2 linked regions of the Spirosoma aureum genome follow. The protein of the gene in region 1 binds, or shares a complex with, the protein of each later gene. Links are inferred from orthologs where the notes say so. Each region holds a gene or a part of one and is shown on either strand. Other genes may lie near its edges.

What was found. Proteins that work in one complex are often made in the same cells at the same time.
Region 2: the proteins of uvrA (region 1) and mfd are in contact, whole or in part, in a crystal structure (PDB 4DFC), measured with the Escherichia coli proteins. The link is inferred for Spirosoma aureum from one-to-one orthologs.

What each region holds. Positions count from the first base shown.
Region 1 is NZ_CP050063.1:1,480,290-1,488,356, forward strand. What follows is about bases 1,406-4,889. They hold uvrA (excinuclease ABC subunit UvrA), read left to right. Parts: upstream 1,406-1,803; coding sequence 1,804-4,689; downstream 4,690-4,889. Other genes in these bases: G8759_RS06020 (hypothetical protein), read left to right, coding at 4,747-4,889. Also shown: G8759_RS06010 (S8 family peptidase), read left to right, coding at 1-1,202; more of G8759_RS06020, read left to right, coding at 4,890-5,151; G8759_RS06025 (metal-dependent hydrolase family protein), read left to right, coding at 5,237-6,493; G8759_RS06030 (citrate synthase), read left to right, coding at 6,672-7,952; G8759_RS06035 (DUF3667 domain-containing protein), read right to left, coding at 8,039-8,067. UniProt on the Escherichia coli protein: The UvrABC repair system catalyzes the recognition and processing of DNA lesions. UvrA is an ATPase and a DNA-binding protein. A damage recognition complex composed of 2 UvrA and 2 UvrB subunits scans DNA for abnormalities.
Region 2 is NZ_CP050063.1:421,494-429,989, forward strand. What follows is about bases 2,882-6,794. They hold mfd (transcription-repair coupling factor), read left to right. Parts: upstream 2,882-3,240; coding sequence 3,241-6,594; downstream 6,595-6,794. Other genes in these bases: G8759_RS01785 (barstar family protein), read left to right, coding at 2,882-3,136; G8759_RS01795 (SUMF1/EgtB/PvdO family nonheme iron enzyme), read left to right, coding at 6,729-6,794. Also shown: pdhA (pyruvate dehydrogenase (acetyl-transferring) E1 component subunit alpha), read left to right, coding at 1-335; G8759_RS01770 (ring-cleaving dioxygenase), read left to right, coding at 497-1,435; G8759_RS01775 (alpha/beta hydrolase), read left to right, coding at 1,537-2,166; G8759_RS01780 (muconolactone Delta-isomerase family protein), read left to right, coding at 2,197-2,493; more of G8759_RS01785, read left to right, coding at 2,687-2,881; more of G8759_RS01795, read left to right, coding at 6,795-7,988; G8759_RS01800 (ComF family protein), read right to left, coding at 8,073-8,496. UniProt on the Escherichia coli protein: Couples transcription and DNA repair by recognizing RNA polymerase (RNAP) stalled at DNA lesions. Mediates ATP-dependent release of RNAP and its truncated transcript from the DNA, and recruitment of nucleotide excision repair machinery to the damaged site.

The DNA of each region.
Region 1 (8,067 bases):
CTTCCTTAAAGCCGGACCAGCAAAAAGAATACGATCTATACGTAAAAACAAAAGCTGAAGTCGAAAAAAATCAGGCTCAGTACAAGGCGCAATACCAAGGGATTAGTCAGTTTTATGAACAGTATACAGCAGCCGTCACTGCCTTGAAAAAAGCGTTGAACGTAACAAAGCTGGATACGATCACACTACGAAAAGCTGCCGATACGATTACGAATGCGGCCCTGAAACGCCCTTTGATGGGTGTGTTGCGTCTATTGAACCAACAGGGGGCTGCCGACGCCGACGTGGTGACGAATGAACTTGAAAAGGCAAATGAGCAACTGAAGTCCCGCGCCGAATACAACTATAATCCTGACTTCGACAGCCGGGCCATTGTGGGTGACAATCCAAACGATCTGACACAGCGCGATTATGGCAATTCGGACATCGCTGGTCCTCGGGCCGATCATGGCACCCACGTTGCCGGTATCATTGGGGCCGATCGCACCAACAAATTAGGGGTGATGGGTATCGCTGATGCCGTTCAGATTATGGGTGTTCGGGCCGTTCCCGATGGCGATGAGCGCGATAAAGACATTGCCAATGCCATTCGCTATGCTGTGGATAACGGCGCGCAGATTATCAATATGAGTTTTGGTAAGGATTATTCGCCCCAGCGAAAAGTTGTTGAAGATGCTGAACGCTATGCGCTTTCGAAGGGCGTGCTCATGATTCATGCGGCTGGCAATGACGGTAAGGATATCGATACGGCCGCCAATTATCCGGCTCCCCGGTTTATCGATGGGTCGTCTATTCCGAATGTTATTACGGTAGGAGCGAGTGCCGAACCGAACAATGCCGATCTGGTTGCCAGCTTCTCCAACTACGGCAAACAGACTGTAGACGTTTTTGCGCCGGGTAAAGACATTTATTCGACGGTGCCGGGCAGTAAATACGAAAACAACAGCGGTACGAGCATGGCTTCGCCAGTGGTAGCGGGTGTGGCTGCGGTATTGAAATCGTATTTCCCGAAACTGACCTATGCCGATATCAAGCGAATTATCGTACAGTCGGCAACGCCTTACAAAACGAAAGTCCACAAGCCTGAATCGACCGACACGGTTGATTTTGCCAGTTTATCGAAAACAGGCGGGATCGTGAATCTCTACGATGCGGTCAAATTGGCATTGTCGCAAGAAGGCGGTTCGAGCAAAGGAAATTAAGTCGCGCAATTTTATAAAAGACGGCCAGCTATCGCTCTGTCGCGATAGCTGGCCGTTTGTTTTCGAATTTAATAGTAGTAATCTAAACAACAAGCTAGTTTCTAATAGCTTGTTGTTTATGATTTTTGTGCCTTATCAAAATTTCTTTAGCTGTATCGAGTAGTAATCGCATCACATATAAAATTACTCAGATCGTCAATTGGCTCATTGAAGTTGGCAGGAATTGACCCATGCCCAGCTAAAGAACCAGCTTTATGTGTTTTTTTAAAGAAAATACCTCCTGTTCCAAAAAAGTCACGATCACCTTTGTTCGTTTCTGAACCGGGGGCGTTTCATCCCAAATTATCTGCCCGTTTTCGTAAGTTCCCTGAATTGCAGTTAACATGGCTAAGCCGTTTTATATCAAGACAACAAAGTCTCCAGGATTGCAGTTTGTCTAACTTAAAAACTACCATATAGTGTTTGTGTCACCAATACTACAATTGTACTGAATTTATAGAGTCGACCTAAATATAGAGCCGTTTACTGTCTAAAACCTGTTGACTTTCGGGAAACTACCCCTGCCTGTTTTACGTTGTTCTTTAGAATAAGCCAATCCAACGTGACAGAAGAAAAAGCAACCGAGCTTCGGCCCGGACTTACCGATATTGACCTGACGGGTTACGACCAGATAGAAGTCCTCGGAGCCCGCGAACACAACCTGAAAAATATTGATGTCACGATTCCCCGCAACAAGCTGGTGGTCGTGACGGGTATCAGCGGCAGCGGCAAATCGTCGCTGGCTTTTGATACGATCTATGCCGAAGGCCAAAGGCGTTACATGGAAAGTTTTTCGGCTTATGCCCGTTCGTTTATTGGCGATATGGAGCGGCCTGATGTAGACAAAATCAACGGGCTGAGTCCGGTGATTTCCATCGAACAGAAAACTACCTCCAAAAACCCCCGTTCAACGGTTGGGACCACGACCGAAATTTATGACTTTCTGCGTCTGTTCTACGCCCGCGCTGGTGAAGCATTTTCTTATGTGACGGGCCGGAAAATGGAACGGCAGTCGCAGGACCAGATTATTGATACCATTCTGGAACAATATGCTGGCCAAAAACTGACCTTGCTGGCCCCAATCATTAAAGGTCGGAAAGGGCACTATCGCGAACTTTTTGTCCAGATTGCCAAGACGGGCTATACCAAAGTTCGTGTTGATGGCGTCGTGCAGGATATTGCGCCGAAGATGCAGTTGGATCGCTACAAAATCCACGACATCGAAATCGTGATTGATCGACTGGTGCCGAAAACCGAAGATCGGTACCGGTTGAGCCAGTCGATTCAAACGGCACTAAAACAGGGAAAAGGGGCCATGCAGATGCTGGATGGTGCGGGGCAACTGGTCTATTTCTCGCAGAATCTGATGGACCCGGAATCGGGTATCAGTTATGATGAGCCTTCACCGAACTCGTTTTCGTTCAACTCACCCTACGGAGCCTGTCCGGTTTGCAATGGTCTTGGGGTGGTTGAAGAAATTACAGAAGAGTCAGTTATTCCAGATAAATCATTGAGTATTAGTCGGGGAGCTATTGCGCCTTTGGGTGAGTACCGTGAGTTGTGGATTTTCAAGGAAATCGAAGCCATTCTGAAAAAGTACAAACTCAACCTCACGACGCCCGTTATTAAGTTTCCTGAAGACCTGCTCCATGCACTGATGTATGGCACGGAAGACGAAGCTGCTATACCTTCGAAAAAGGATACCGGCCGGGCCGACACTCGTGAAGACTATTACAGCTTTAAGTTTGAGGGAATTGTTAATTTTCTGAAACGCCAGCAGGAGAACAGTACAGATAAAATTCAGGAGTGGCTTAAAGATTTTATGGTCGTAAAGAGCTGTCCTGAGTGCGACGGTGCACGATTGAAAAAAGAGTCACTGTATTTCAGGATCGACCAGAAAAATATATCCGAACTGGCCCGTATGGACATTTCGGAACTGACCGCCTGGTTCGATGGACTGGAAAGTCGCCTTAGCGATCGTCAGAATACAATCGCTAAGGAAATATTGAAAGAGATTCGGAAGCGAATCGGTTTCCTGCTCGATATTGGTCTTGATTATCTTACGCTCGACCGGCCGCTACGTACGCTTTCGGGGGGCGAAGCGCAGCGTATTCGTCTGGCAACGCAGATTGGAACACAACTGGTGGGCGTGCTCTACATTATGGACGAGCCAAGTATCGGGCTGCACCAGCGCGATAACGTTAAACTGATCGATTCGCTGAAGAATCTGCGCGATCTGGGCAATACAGTGCTGGTTGTTGAGCACGATAAAGACATGATGCTCGAGTCTGACTTTATACTCGATATTGGCCCCGGCGCTGGCCGTCATGGCGGTCAGGTGGTTGGTATCGGTACGCCCGCTGAATTCATTCGAAACGGTGGCACAACCGCCGATTATTTAAGCGGCCGCCGGAACATCGAAGTGCCGTCCGAACGCCGTAAGGGGAACGGTAAGTTTCTGATAATCAAGAACGCAACAGGAAATAATCTCAAAAACGTAACGCTCAAACTGCCACTTGGCCGGATGGTTACCATCACGGGTGTGTCGGGTAGTGGTAAATCGTCGCTGATTCACGAAACACTGTTTCCGGTTTTGAATCGCCATTTCTATAAATCGAAGCGCGAACCACTGCCGTTCAAATCGGTAGAGGGCCTGGAATATCTTGACAAGGTTATCGAAGTAGATCAATCGCCAATCGGTCGGACACCTCGCTCGAATCCAGCGACTTATACCGGGATGTTCTCTGAAATCCGGACGTTATTTGCCGAACTCCCTGAAGCGAAAATCAGAGGTTATAAACCCGGTCGGTTCTCGTTCAACGTGAAAGGCGGTCGTTGTGAAGATTGCGAGGGAGCGGGTATGAAGAAAATAGAAATGGAATTTCTGCCCGATGTGCATGTCATGTGCGAAACCTGCAAAGGCAAACGATTCAATCGTGAAACGCTTGAAGTGCGGTTTAAGGGTAAATCCATTGCCGATGTGCTCGATATGACGGTTGAGCAGGCACTTGATTTCTTCGCCAGTCAGCCGAAAATTCTGCGTAAAGTAACGACACTGAACGATGTAGGGCTGGGTTACATCACGCTTGGTCAACATGCTACTACCTTATCGGGCGGTGAAGCGCAGCGTGTAAAGCTCGCCGAAGAGTTGTCCAAAAAAGATACGGGCAAAACGCTATACATTCTGGACGAACCGACCACCGGGCTGCACTTTCAGGATATTGCGCACCTGCTCGATGTGTTGAATAAACTCGCCGACAAAGGCAATACAGTACTGATCATCGAACATAATCTGGACGTGATCAAAGTTTCCGATCACCTCATTGATCTTGGTCCCGAAGGCGGAAATAAAGGGGGCAACATCATTGCCGAAGGAACGCCCGAAAAGGTAGCCGAAGTGAAAGGAAGCTATACCGGGAAGTTTTTGAAAATGGAGTTGGCGGGATAGGAAGACAGAAAAGCTGTTATCTTCGTTGCACTTAATACAGCCTGAGAAAACAGTTTTATGCGTAACCCACTCTTTTACATTTTACTCCTCGTGTTGGTCTTGCTTGACGGCTGGCTCCTGGCGCACCCCAATCTGATTGGTCAGGCTGGGGTGTTCTTTTTTGATTATACAGCGATCGAAACCTTTCCGAAAGCGATCGGCTCGGTTGCTCTGGTTGTTGGAGCATCACTTCTGATAACCTGGATTGCCGGACGGCTTAGCCAGCCACTGGCTATTGGTATAACCGTTGCACTATTGGCTGCATCTGTCTACTATCTGTTTCAGAGCTTTACACAATACAATACAGGCGTTTACAAGCTTACAGGAGCGGGTTTTCGAGCCGGAGCTATTTTGCTGCCGGGATTAGTCGTTCTCGTATTTGGGAAAGGTGTTTGGGATGCAATTAATACAAAGCGTAGTTAATCGATCAATACCAGATAGGTAGTGGTGAAGAGGAGTCAAATGGCTCCTTTTTGCGTATTTTTGGTTTTACAATGAACCTTACTTCATGAACAGACTCTATCTTCTGGTTGTATTCTGCTTACCTAGTACTCTTTTTGCTCAAACTGCTTATTTATTACGCCCCGACCGTGTTTTCGATGGTGAAACCATGCATGAAGGCTGGGTCGTACGGGTAAAAGGCGATAAGATCGAAGCGGCTGGACCTCCTTCTTCGGTTTCTGCAAGCGGGGCCGACGTTTCGATTGTCGACTTAAAAGGTGCAACCTTGTTGCCCGGCCTGATTGAAGGCCACTCCCACCTCTTGTTGCATCCCTATAATGAAACACCCTGGGACGATCAGGTCCTGAAAGAGGCCCGGTCGCTGCGGGTAGCGCGGGCAACCGTTCATGCGCAGAAAACGCTCTTGGCGGGTTTTACGACCGTGCGTGATCTGGGTACTGAAGGTGCCGATTATGACGACGTAGGACTCAAACAAGCCATTAATCAGGGCATTATTCCCGGCCCACGTATGATCGTGGTCACGCGTGCGCTGATTGCAACGGGCAGCTATGCCCCCAAAGGTTTCAGTGCCGATATCGATATACCCCAGGGAGCCGAAGAAGCCGATGGACATGATGTGTTGATTCAGGCTGTTCGGCGGCAGATCGGTAAAGGAGCGGATGCCATAAAAATATATGCCGATTACCGCTGGGGACTCATGGCCGAAGCTCGACCGACCTATACTGTTGATGAAATTAAGCTTATTGTCGAGGTGGCTAAAAGCAGTGGGCGCGCGGTAGTAGCGCATGCCAGTACCGCCGAAGGTATGCGCCGGGCTATTCTGGGTGGTTGCGAAACTGTAGAACACGGAGACGCTGGCACCCCCGATATTTTTGCGCTTATGAAACAACATGGAACCGCGCTTTGCCCAACGCTGGCCGCCGGTGATGCCGTTAGCCAGTATCGTGGCTGGAAAAAAGGCCAGGACCCTGAGCCTGTGCGTATCCGTGAGAAGCGTGTAACGTTTAAACAGGCACTCGATGCGGGCGTAACGATCTGTGCCGGGGGCGATGTGGGTGTGTTCAGCCATGGCGACAATGCCCGTGAATTGAGCATGATGGTCGATTATGGAATGAAACCACTCGATGTATTGCGATCGGCTACGTCGGTCAATGCTGATGTATTTCACCTGGCCGACCGTGGGCGGGTTAAGGCGGGGTTACTGGCTGATCTGGTCGTTGTAGAAGGCGATCCAACAAAAACAATTGCCGATTTACGTCGCGTTCAGGCAGTTATGAAAGGCGGTATTTTCTATAAACAATAGAGAAAAACTTATTGTGCTTTCTACCTGTTACATTTTAATACAAAGGTAATGCGGCTTTTTTCACATAATTTCATCCGCCGTTTGGGTTTTTGGCTTAATTTCGCCCGGCATGGACGTGCTCCGGTGCTCGACAGGCTCCTAATTCGTTATTTCTGAATACTCTACCCTGATTTTTTGTATGGCCAACACTGCTGAACTTACTGTCGATGGTAAATCGTACCAATTCCCGACATTTGAAGGAACGGAACACGAAAAAGCCTTCGACATCTCCAACCTCCGTGACCAAACCGGCTACGTTACCTTAGACCGGGGCTATAAAAACACCGGTGCCACAAAGAGCGCTATTACGTTTCTGGATGGTGAGCAGGGTATCCTGCAATATCGGGGCTACTCGATTGAAGACTTAGCTGCCAAAGCGTCGTTTCTGGAGGTTGCTTATCTGCTTATCTACGGTGAGTTGCCGACTAAAGAGCAATATGCTCAATTTGAAAACGGTATCCGCCGTCATACCCTCGTTAATGAGGATATGCGGAAAATTTTTGATGGATTTCCGGTAAATGCCCACCCAATGGGTGTTTTATCGTCACTGGTGAGTGCCATGAGCGCTTTCTATCCTGATTCGCAGGACGAAAAGAATGATCCGGCTCTGCATATTGTGCGGTTGTTAGCCAAACTGCCAACAATTGCTACCTGGTCGTATAAGCGTTCGTTAGGGCATCCGACCAATTATCCCAAAAATAACCTCGACTACATTCCGAACTTCCTGAATATGATGTTCGCTCTGCCAGTAGAGGATTATAAAGTCGATCCCGTTGTTGCTGAAGCGTTAAACGTTCTGCTTATTCTGCACGCCGATCACGAACAAAACTGTTCGACCTCAACCGTGCGGCTTGTTGGTTCGTCGCAGGCAAATATCTATTCGTCTATTTCGGCAGGTATTAGTGCATTATGGGGCCCATTGCACGGTGGTGCCAATCAGGAAGTCATTGAAATGCTTGAAGCCATCAAAGCCGATGGTGGCGATGTCAGCAAGTACGTTGATATGGCGAAAAATGCCAAAACAACGGGCTTTCGTCTCTTTGGCTTTGGTCACCGCGTTTATAAAAACTTCGATCCTCGTGCCCGAATCATCAAGAAAGCGGCCGATGATGTGTTGAACAAACTCGGTGTCAATGATCCGGTTCTGGAAATTGCCAAAGGACTGGAAGAAGCTGCTTTGCACGACGAATATTTCATCCAGCGTAAATTGTATCCGAACGTTGATTTCTATTCCGGAATCATCTATCGGGCGCTGGGCATTCCAACGAATATGTTTACGGTGATGTTTGCTATTGGTCGTCTGCCGGGCTGGATTGCGCAATGGAAAGAAATGCGTGAACAGAAAGAGCCAATCGGACGCCCTCGCCAGATTTATACCGGGGCTACACTTCGGGAATTCAAGGCGATTGACCAACGCTAACAAAAAGGGAGTCAGTACTTGACTCCATCTTTTTACAGGAAAGCCCAGCTATGCAGTTGGGCTTTCCTGTTTTATGACCTTTACGTTTAAAAGGTAAGCAGTCCAACACCGAAGG
Region 2 (8,496 bases), 1.1 Mb from region 1 along the record:
GCCGCGCAGCTGAACGCGCTCGTGCTGGTGAAGGTCCTACATTCCTTGAGTTTCGTACGTATCGGTATCGTGGTCACTCTATGTCGGACCCACAGAAATACCGGACAAAAGATGAGCTTGAACAATACAAGCAACGTGACCCCATCGAGCATATCAAGGGTCAAATTCTAGAGCTGGGTCACGCAACAGAAGAAGATCTTGCCGCTATTGATCAGAAGATTAAAGGTATCGTTGATGAGTCAGTTAAATTTGCTGAAGAATCACCTTATCCTTCTCCTGAAGAAGCATTTAAAGATGTGTATATGCAGCAGGATTATCCATTCCTGATGGAATAATGATCGCAATGCATACCCTTACCTTTTCTCTAAACCCGGGACTTATCGTCTCGGGTTTTTTTGTTGAACTCTTTGCAATATTTAATTGTATATACATTAAATGTAACGACATTAATTTTCAAAAGTAAAAATTAGTTAACCAGTTAACCACGTTCAAATTCATGGAAACGCTCATAAACGGACTTCACCACGTTACAACGCTTGCAGGCGATACACAGAAAAATGTTGATTATTATACAGATATTCTGGGGCTTCGGTTGGTAAAGAAGACGGTCAACTTTGATGCTCCGGATGTGTATCATTTATATTATGGTAACGAGACTGGTTCGCCTGGAACGATACTAACCTTTTTCCCGTATGGCAATTTACCACGCGGTCGGAAGGGAGTTGGCCAGTTGACCTACACAGCCTTTTCGGCACCAATCGCATCACTACGTTTCTGGATGGACCGGTTGCATGAACGTAACATTCCATATGCTGGTCCGTACAAACGTTTTTCGGAAACCTATCTGCGCTTCGAAGATTTTGATGGAATGGGAATTGAACTAGTCTTTAATGACGATGATCAACGCCCTGGTTGGGACAACGGTCGAATTCCGGCTGAGTTTGCTGTGCGTGGTTTTCATACCGTCACCCTGAACGAATCAAATCCAGATCGTACCATAAAACTGCTGACCGAAAATCTACAGCATACACTGGTAGGGGAGGAGGAAGGCCGTTTCCGGTTTAAAGCTGCGAATGGCGGTTCAGGAAACTACGTAGATGTCCTGCATTCTCCTACTGATGTGCGGTCGTTACAGGGCGCAGGTTCGGTGCACCATGTGGCTTTCTCGACCGATTCCGATGAAACGCAACTGATCCTTCAGGAGCAATTGCTGACTGCTGGCTATCACGTCACCCCTGTGCAGGACCGTAACTATTTTAACAGCATTTACTTCCGTGAGCCAGGTGGTATTCTTTTCGAAGTAGCCACTAACCCTCCTGGATTTGCCGTCGATGAACCCGTTTCTGAACTGGGAACAAACCTTAAATTACCCGCTCAATACGAACCTCGTCGGGCAGCGCTGGAAGCTGAATTACCGAAGATTATCGTCAAATAAATTGATGAATGCGGAGTCTAAAAGACACACGTGTTTTACACAGTAATGGCTCTGTGTCCTTTTGGCTCCGCGTTTAAAATAACCTTTGCATTTACACGGTTATGATTCACAACCCGAATAACATCCGAACTGCCGGTAAGCCGCTCGAAGAAGCATCGAAAGTGATGATCATGGTTCACGGTCGGGGCGGATCAGCGAGTGATATTCTGTCGTTATCTCAATACATTAATGATAAGGATTTCGCTTTTATCGCGCCCGAAGCTCAGGGTAACACCTGGTATCCTTATTCATTTTTGAGGCCAGTTCAGGAAAACGAACCCTATCTGTCATCAGGTCTCGAAGTGTTGGCTAGCCTGCGCGGTCGGTTACAGGCTGACTTTAATTTTAAGCTACCTCAGATTTACTGGCTTGGTTTTTCGCAGGGTGCCTGTCTGATGCTGGAGTTCGTAGCTCGCAACGCTACCGAGTATGGTGGTGTATTTGGTCTAAGTGGCGGACTGATCGGTCCCGATGAAACGCCACGGCAGTATGAGGGGTCTTTTGGGAATACACCGATTTTTTTAGGCTGTAGTGATCGAGATGCTCATATACCAAAAGAGCGTGTTCTGGAATCAGAGCGCGTATTTCAACAGTTGGGAGCTAGTGTTACGGCAAAATTGTATCCAAATTTTCCACACACAATTAACGAAGATGAGCTAAAGATTGTTAATTTGCTGATAGCCGACAGTTAATCGTCCGGCCAACATTTAACAAATTTGCCTATGAGCCAGTATATGGTTGAATTTGACCTTCCGGCTGTTATGGATGATGGGTTCACAAACCGGATTCCTGCCCAACGGCTCAAAGTGGAGGAATTGATGGAAAAAGGCTTCCTGCTCTCTTATTCACTTTCAGTAGATCGCCAGAAATTATGGTGCATCTTCAAAGCCGATTCGGAGCTGGAAGTTATGGAGTCAATCTCGGAGTTTCCACTTATAAAATATATGACGCCGATGATCACTGAATTGATGTTTCACAATATGGTGGCCGCCCGAATTCCATTGTTCTCATTGAACTAAACGAATTGAAAACCCTTCCTTACGAAGGGTTTTTTCTTGTCCTGTAAATTGTACTTTTGCAGGCATCATTTACCCAAATATGCATAAGTAACCGGGTTTTAACTGGTTACATAATTTTATAACTGTTTGATTATCAGTTCCACGTGGAAACATTTTTTTATGTGTAGTTGAACTGCCAATTTATAAGAAACACATGACTCCCAACATACTTATTTGTCAGTCTGAACGCGAGCTTGAAACCCTGTTCGCGACTGATTTTATAGCTCATATCGATGGCAAAAAGACGCAGACACTTCGTCTATTTTACGAGGAAATTGCCGACCTTCTAGAGATCCCAGACTTCGGTTTTAACCTGGATGCGCTCAACGATTCGCTCAACGATTTGCAGTGGCTGGAAGATGAACGGATCGTTATTTACGTAACCAGCACGAATGAGTTTATCAGTAAAGAACGCGACCCAGCAAAATTAGGCAGTGTGTTAAGTATTCTGGATGCTACCGCCGAAGACTGGAAATGGGTCGATGACGACGATGAAATAACCGAGAAAAAGGAAATAGTTATTGTCTTCGAAGACAGTAGTCGAATCAGGAAGCTGCTGGATCAGGAAAGTATTGACTATAAGCAAATGTCAGAGTTGAAATAACTTATTAACGCAACAAATTTTGAAAACCTGCTGTTACACTAGTATGCCGCCGGAATACCCTTCCAGCGGCTTTTCGTGTTTGCTCATTCCAACCTGAACGTCGCTTGAAACCAGAAGATTTGCTCGGCCTGTATGCCGACGATAGTTATATAAAACTACTAGCCGAACCCTTTAGTCACAAGCCTACAAGTGAGCCGCAACGCTTACAGATCAAAGGGATGGCAGGGAGTCTGGATGCCGTATTAGCCTCATCCATCTATAAATCGGTTGGTGGTAATCACCTGTATATCCTGACTGACCGGGATGAAGCCGCTTATTTTTTCAACGATTTGCAAAATCTGCTTGGTCGTGAAGTGTTGCTATTCCCGATGTCCTATAAGAAGCCCTATCAATACGAAGAGGTTGAGAATGCGAATGTATTGATGCGGGCTGAAGTCTTGAATAAGCTCAATCCGGCTCCGAAGGATGGACTATTGATGGTGACGTATCCAGAAGCTTTGTCAGAAAAAGTTATTAACAAGCGATCGTTGCAGGCCAACACACTAACCATCCGGGTAGGAGAGAAACTGGATACCAATTTTGTTGCAGAACTGCTTAACGATTACGAGTTTGAAAAAACAGACTTTGTCTATGAAGCTGGGCAGTTTTCCGTGCGGGGGGGTATCATCGATGTGTTTTCATTTGCCAGCGAGTTCCCGTTTAGGATCGATCTGTTCGACGACGAGGTCGAAAGTATCCGCAAATTCAATCCAGAATCCCAGCTTTCGACCGATCCCGTCGATTTCATCAATATTATTCCCAATATTCAGACAAAGCTCACTCAGGAAACCCGCGAGCCATTTTTCGATTTCCTGCCCGAGGGCACGACCATCTGGGCAAAGGATGTTGAATTTACGCTCGAAATCATCGAGAAATGCTACGAAAAAGCTGAACAGAGTTTCGCTACAGTTCTGGCAAACAGCGGAGGAATTCAGATCGTAGCTGATCCTGGCGACCTGTTTGAAACCCGCCGAACATTTTTAAACGAGTTAAAAACGTTCCGCACGGTCGAGTTTGGCCGCAAATTCTATTTTAAAACCGAAAGCAGACAGCAGTATAGCTCCAAACCACAACCGTCGTTTAACAAAGATTTTAAACGATTGGTCGATGTTTTGGGCGAAAATCAGTCGAAAGGTTTTACCAATATCATTGCGGCCGAATCATTCAAACAACTCGACCGCCTTCGGACCATTTTTGAGGAACTTGATCCATTCGTAAAATTTCAGCCAATGAACGTTGGTTTGCGCGAGGGATTTATTGATGAGGCCCTTAAAATAGCGTGCTTCACCGACCACCAGATTTTTGATCGTTATTACAAATACCGTGTTCAGGATAAGTTTTCGAAGTCAAAGGCGCTAACTCTCCGCGAATTAAAGACACTTCAGCCAGGCGATTACGTTACCCACGTCGATCATGGTATTGGCCGTTTTGCTGGATTAGAGAAAGTAGACCATGCCGGGAATGAGCAGGAAGCGATTCGGCTCATTTATCGCGACAATGACATTCTGCTGGTCAGTATCCACAGTTTGCATAAGATTGCGAAGTACAGCGGCAAGGAAGGCGGCCCGCCAACCATGAGTAAACTGGGTTCGCAGGAGTGGGAACAGAAAAAATCACGTGTCCGAAAGCAGGTAAAAGATATTGCCCGCGAGCTCATTGCCCTTTACGCCAAACGTAGAACCGCACCCGGTTATGCCTACAGCCGGGATAGTTTCTTGCAGGCTGAACTTGAATCGTCGTTCCTGTACGAAGACACGCCCGATCAGGCCAAAGCGACTAACGACGTTAAAGACGATATGGAACAGCCACACCCAATGGATCGGCTGGTCTGTGGTGATGTTGGATTCGGCAAGACAGAAATTGCGATCAGAGCGGCTTTCAAAGCAGTTACGGATAATAAACAGGTAGCTGTGCTTGTGCCTACAACCATTCTGGCCATGCAGCACTTCAAGACGTTTAGTGAGCGAATGGCCGATTTCCCGGTTAAAATTGATTACATCAACCGATTCCGAACAGCTGCTCAAACGAAAGAAATTCTGAAAGGTGTCAGCTCAGGAGAGATCGGTATTCTCATTGGAACTCATCGAATTGTCAATAAAGACATCAAATTCAAGGATTTAGGGCTTTTAGTGATTGATGAAGAGCAGAAATTTGGGGTTAAAACCAAAGATCGGCTGAAAGAAATGCGGGTTGAAGTAGACGTATTAACACTTACAGCTACCCCAATTCCGCGCACGCTCCATTTTTCGCTCATGGGTGCCCGCGACCTCTCGGTCATTGCTACGCCCCCGCCCAACCGCCAGCCGGTTACGACAGAGGTACATCCATTTAATGAAACCATTATCCGTGATGCAATCAGCTATGAAATTCGGCGTGGTGGCCAGGTTTTCTTTGTGCATAATCGAGTTAACGACATCGAATCGATTGGGAACCTGATTCTGCGACTCGTTCCCGAAGCGCGTATCGGTGTAGCTCATGGTCAGATGGACGGCGATAAGCTGGAACGGGTTATGACACGATTTATTGAAGGCGATTACGATGTATTAGTATCCACCAATATTATTGAGTCGGGTCTGGATATTTCGAACGCTAATACAATTCTGATCAACAATGCACATTACTTTGGCTTATCAGATCTCCACCAGATGCGCGGTAGGGTAGGGCGGTCGAACCGGAAAGCATTTTGTTACCTGCTTACACCCCCGCCCTCCGTTATGACGTCAGATGCCCGAAAACGACTTCAGACACTTGAAGATTTTTCTGATCTGGGCGAAGGGTTCAAAATTGCCATGCGCGACCTCGACATTCGGGGTGCCGGAAATTTGCTGGGCGCCGAGCAAAGTGGCTTTGTGAACGATCTCGGTTTTGAGATGTATCATAAAATATTGGATGAAGCCGTTCAGGAACTGCGCGAAAATGAATTTAAAGATCTGTTTGAGACGAAGCCTGGCGACTTGAAGCTGGCCTTGCCTGACACCGTCATTGAAACTGACTTACAAGTCGTTATTCCAGAGCGGTATGTCTCCAATATTTCTGAGCGACTGGCTCTTTATACCCGGTTAGATAGTATCCAGAACACCGAAGAATTGCAGGCATTTCATCAGGAAGTCCTCGATCGCTTCGGTCCAATGCCGGAAGAGGTCGAAAATCTTATTAAAATGGTTAACGTTCGCTGGAAAGCCGAACGGTTGTACCTTGAAAAACTGACGCTTAAGAATAATATCCTTAAAGGCTACTTCGTTTCTAACGGGAATGATGACTTCTTCAAATCCGATCAGTTTGGCAAGGTAATTGAATACATTAAACGAAATCCAGCCCACTGTTCGTTGAAGGAATCGAAAAACCGCCTTGTTTTCACGCACAACAACGTATACTCTGTTGAGCAGCTCAATGAAATAATGGGGAATTTAACAAGTTAATAGTAGCATAAGAGAGAGGGAAGATGAGATAAAAGACCTATAATCAATCAAATAATCCGAAAGTCTTTTATTGTGTATCTTAAATCCTTTATCTTAAATTATTTTTGCACCTACGTTTTACACAAAATAGAGCAATGATTCAAAAGTATCACCTGCAACGAGTGGCTTATGTGCTGCTGGCAATGGCGGCCCTTGCATCTTGTAAGTCCAAGCACCCAACCAGCGTGCAGCCAGGGAAGAAGAGTACGGCGACGGGGATTGCTTACAACCAGAAAGACGGTTTTCAGGTAAAGAAATTTGCGGGACAGAAAGCTGGTCCAAACCTCGTTTTTGTTGAAGGTGGCCGGTTCACAATGGGTGCTCTCGAAGAAGATGTAATGAATAGCCGCGATAACCGTGAGCGCACAGTGTCGATCCAGTCTTTTTATATGGATGAGACCGAGATCGCAAACGTTCACTATCTCGAATATTTGAACGCAATCACACGCGATTCTTCGGAAGAAGTAGTAAAAGCAGCATTGCCTGATACAACTGTTTGGGCAAACCCGCTTTCGTTCAACGATTCTTACGTTACCCAATATCTTCGTTATCCGGCTTTCCGGTATTACCCGGTTGTGGGTGTGTCGTGGGTACAGGCTAGTGATTATGCTGTTTGGCGCTCGAATGCTGTCAATAACGAACTGGCAAAAGGAGGGACCAAGAAAAAAGGGGGCGGTTTCTCGCTAAAACGTAAATCGAAAAAAGAAGCAGAACCTGCTCTTGCTGAAGCAACGACATCGACAGCTCCGCCAAAACCAAGCCTGGAAAGTGGCATGGTGCTGCCCGATTATCGACTACCAACCGAAGCCGAATGGGAATATGCTGCCAAAGCCCTGATTGGAACGCAATACATGGACGAGAATCAAATTAATCAGCGGATTTATCCCTGGGATGGTTCTTCGGTTCGGAATCCAAAGAAAGGCCGCAAACAGGGGCAGATGCTGGCGAACTTCAAGCGTGGACGCGGTGACTATGCCGGTATTGCTGGGCGTTCCAATGATGGTGCTATTATCACAGCGGAGATTTATTCTTATCCAGCCAATGATTTTGGTCTCTACAACATGGCAGGTAACGTAAATGAATGGGTGTATGACGTTTATCGTCCGCTGTCTTATCAGGACGTAAATGACCTGAATCCAATTCGCCGGAATGGTTATATGGATGATGCCAAGAATTACGACTCCAAGAATAAGCAGTCGCTGATTGACGATAAGCTTAGAGTTTATAAAGGCGGTTCCTGGAACGACGTAGCTTACTGGTTATCACCAGGTACTCGCCGATTCCTGGATCAGGATTCAGCTACTGCAATGATTGGTTTCCGCTGCGCTATGATCGGTGTTGGCCGTAATAAATAGACACACAACTTACTAAATAGTAAGGCGGTCATTCAGCAATGGATGGCCGCTTTTTTGTTGATAGGGCCCAAGAAACAGTTCTAGTTAACGCGTCGTAGCAAGTGTCAATACGCCAACTGATTTACACCCAGCCCGTAACAACTCAATTGCACAGGCTTCAATAGTCGATCCCGTCGTTAATACATCGTCGACTATAACGATATTTTTCCCTTCAATTTCTTCTGGATTTGGTACGGCAAATACCGTTTTTACGTTTTCCCACCGTTCCAGGCGATTTTTCCGGGTTTGTGATTCTTTAAACCGTTTCCGAATAAGTATATCGGTTCTGGCAGGAACGTTAAGTGCTTCAGAAAGTCCTTCGGCAATCCAATCGGCCTGATTATAACCCCGTTGTTGTAAGCGACGCTTATGCAACGGAACGCCAATTATTACGTCTATTTCTTTTATCAGTTCACTTTCCGATTTGAGTTGATAACCGTACCAGCCAGCTATTTCCTTTGCAGCTTCT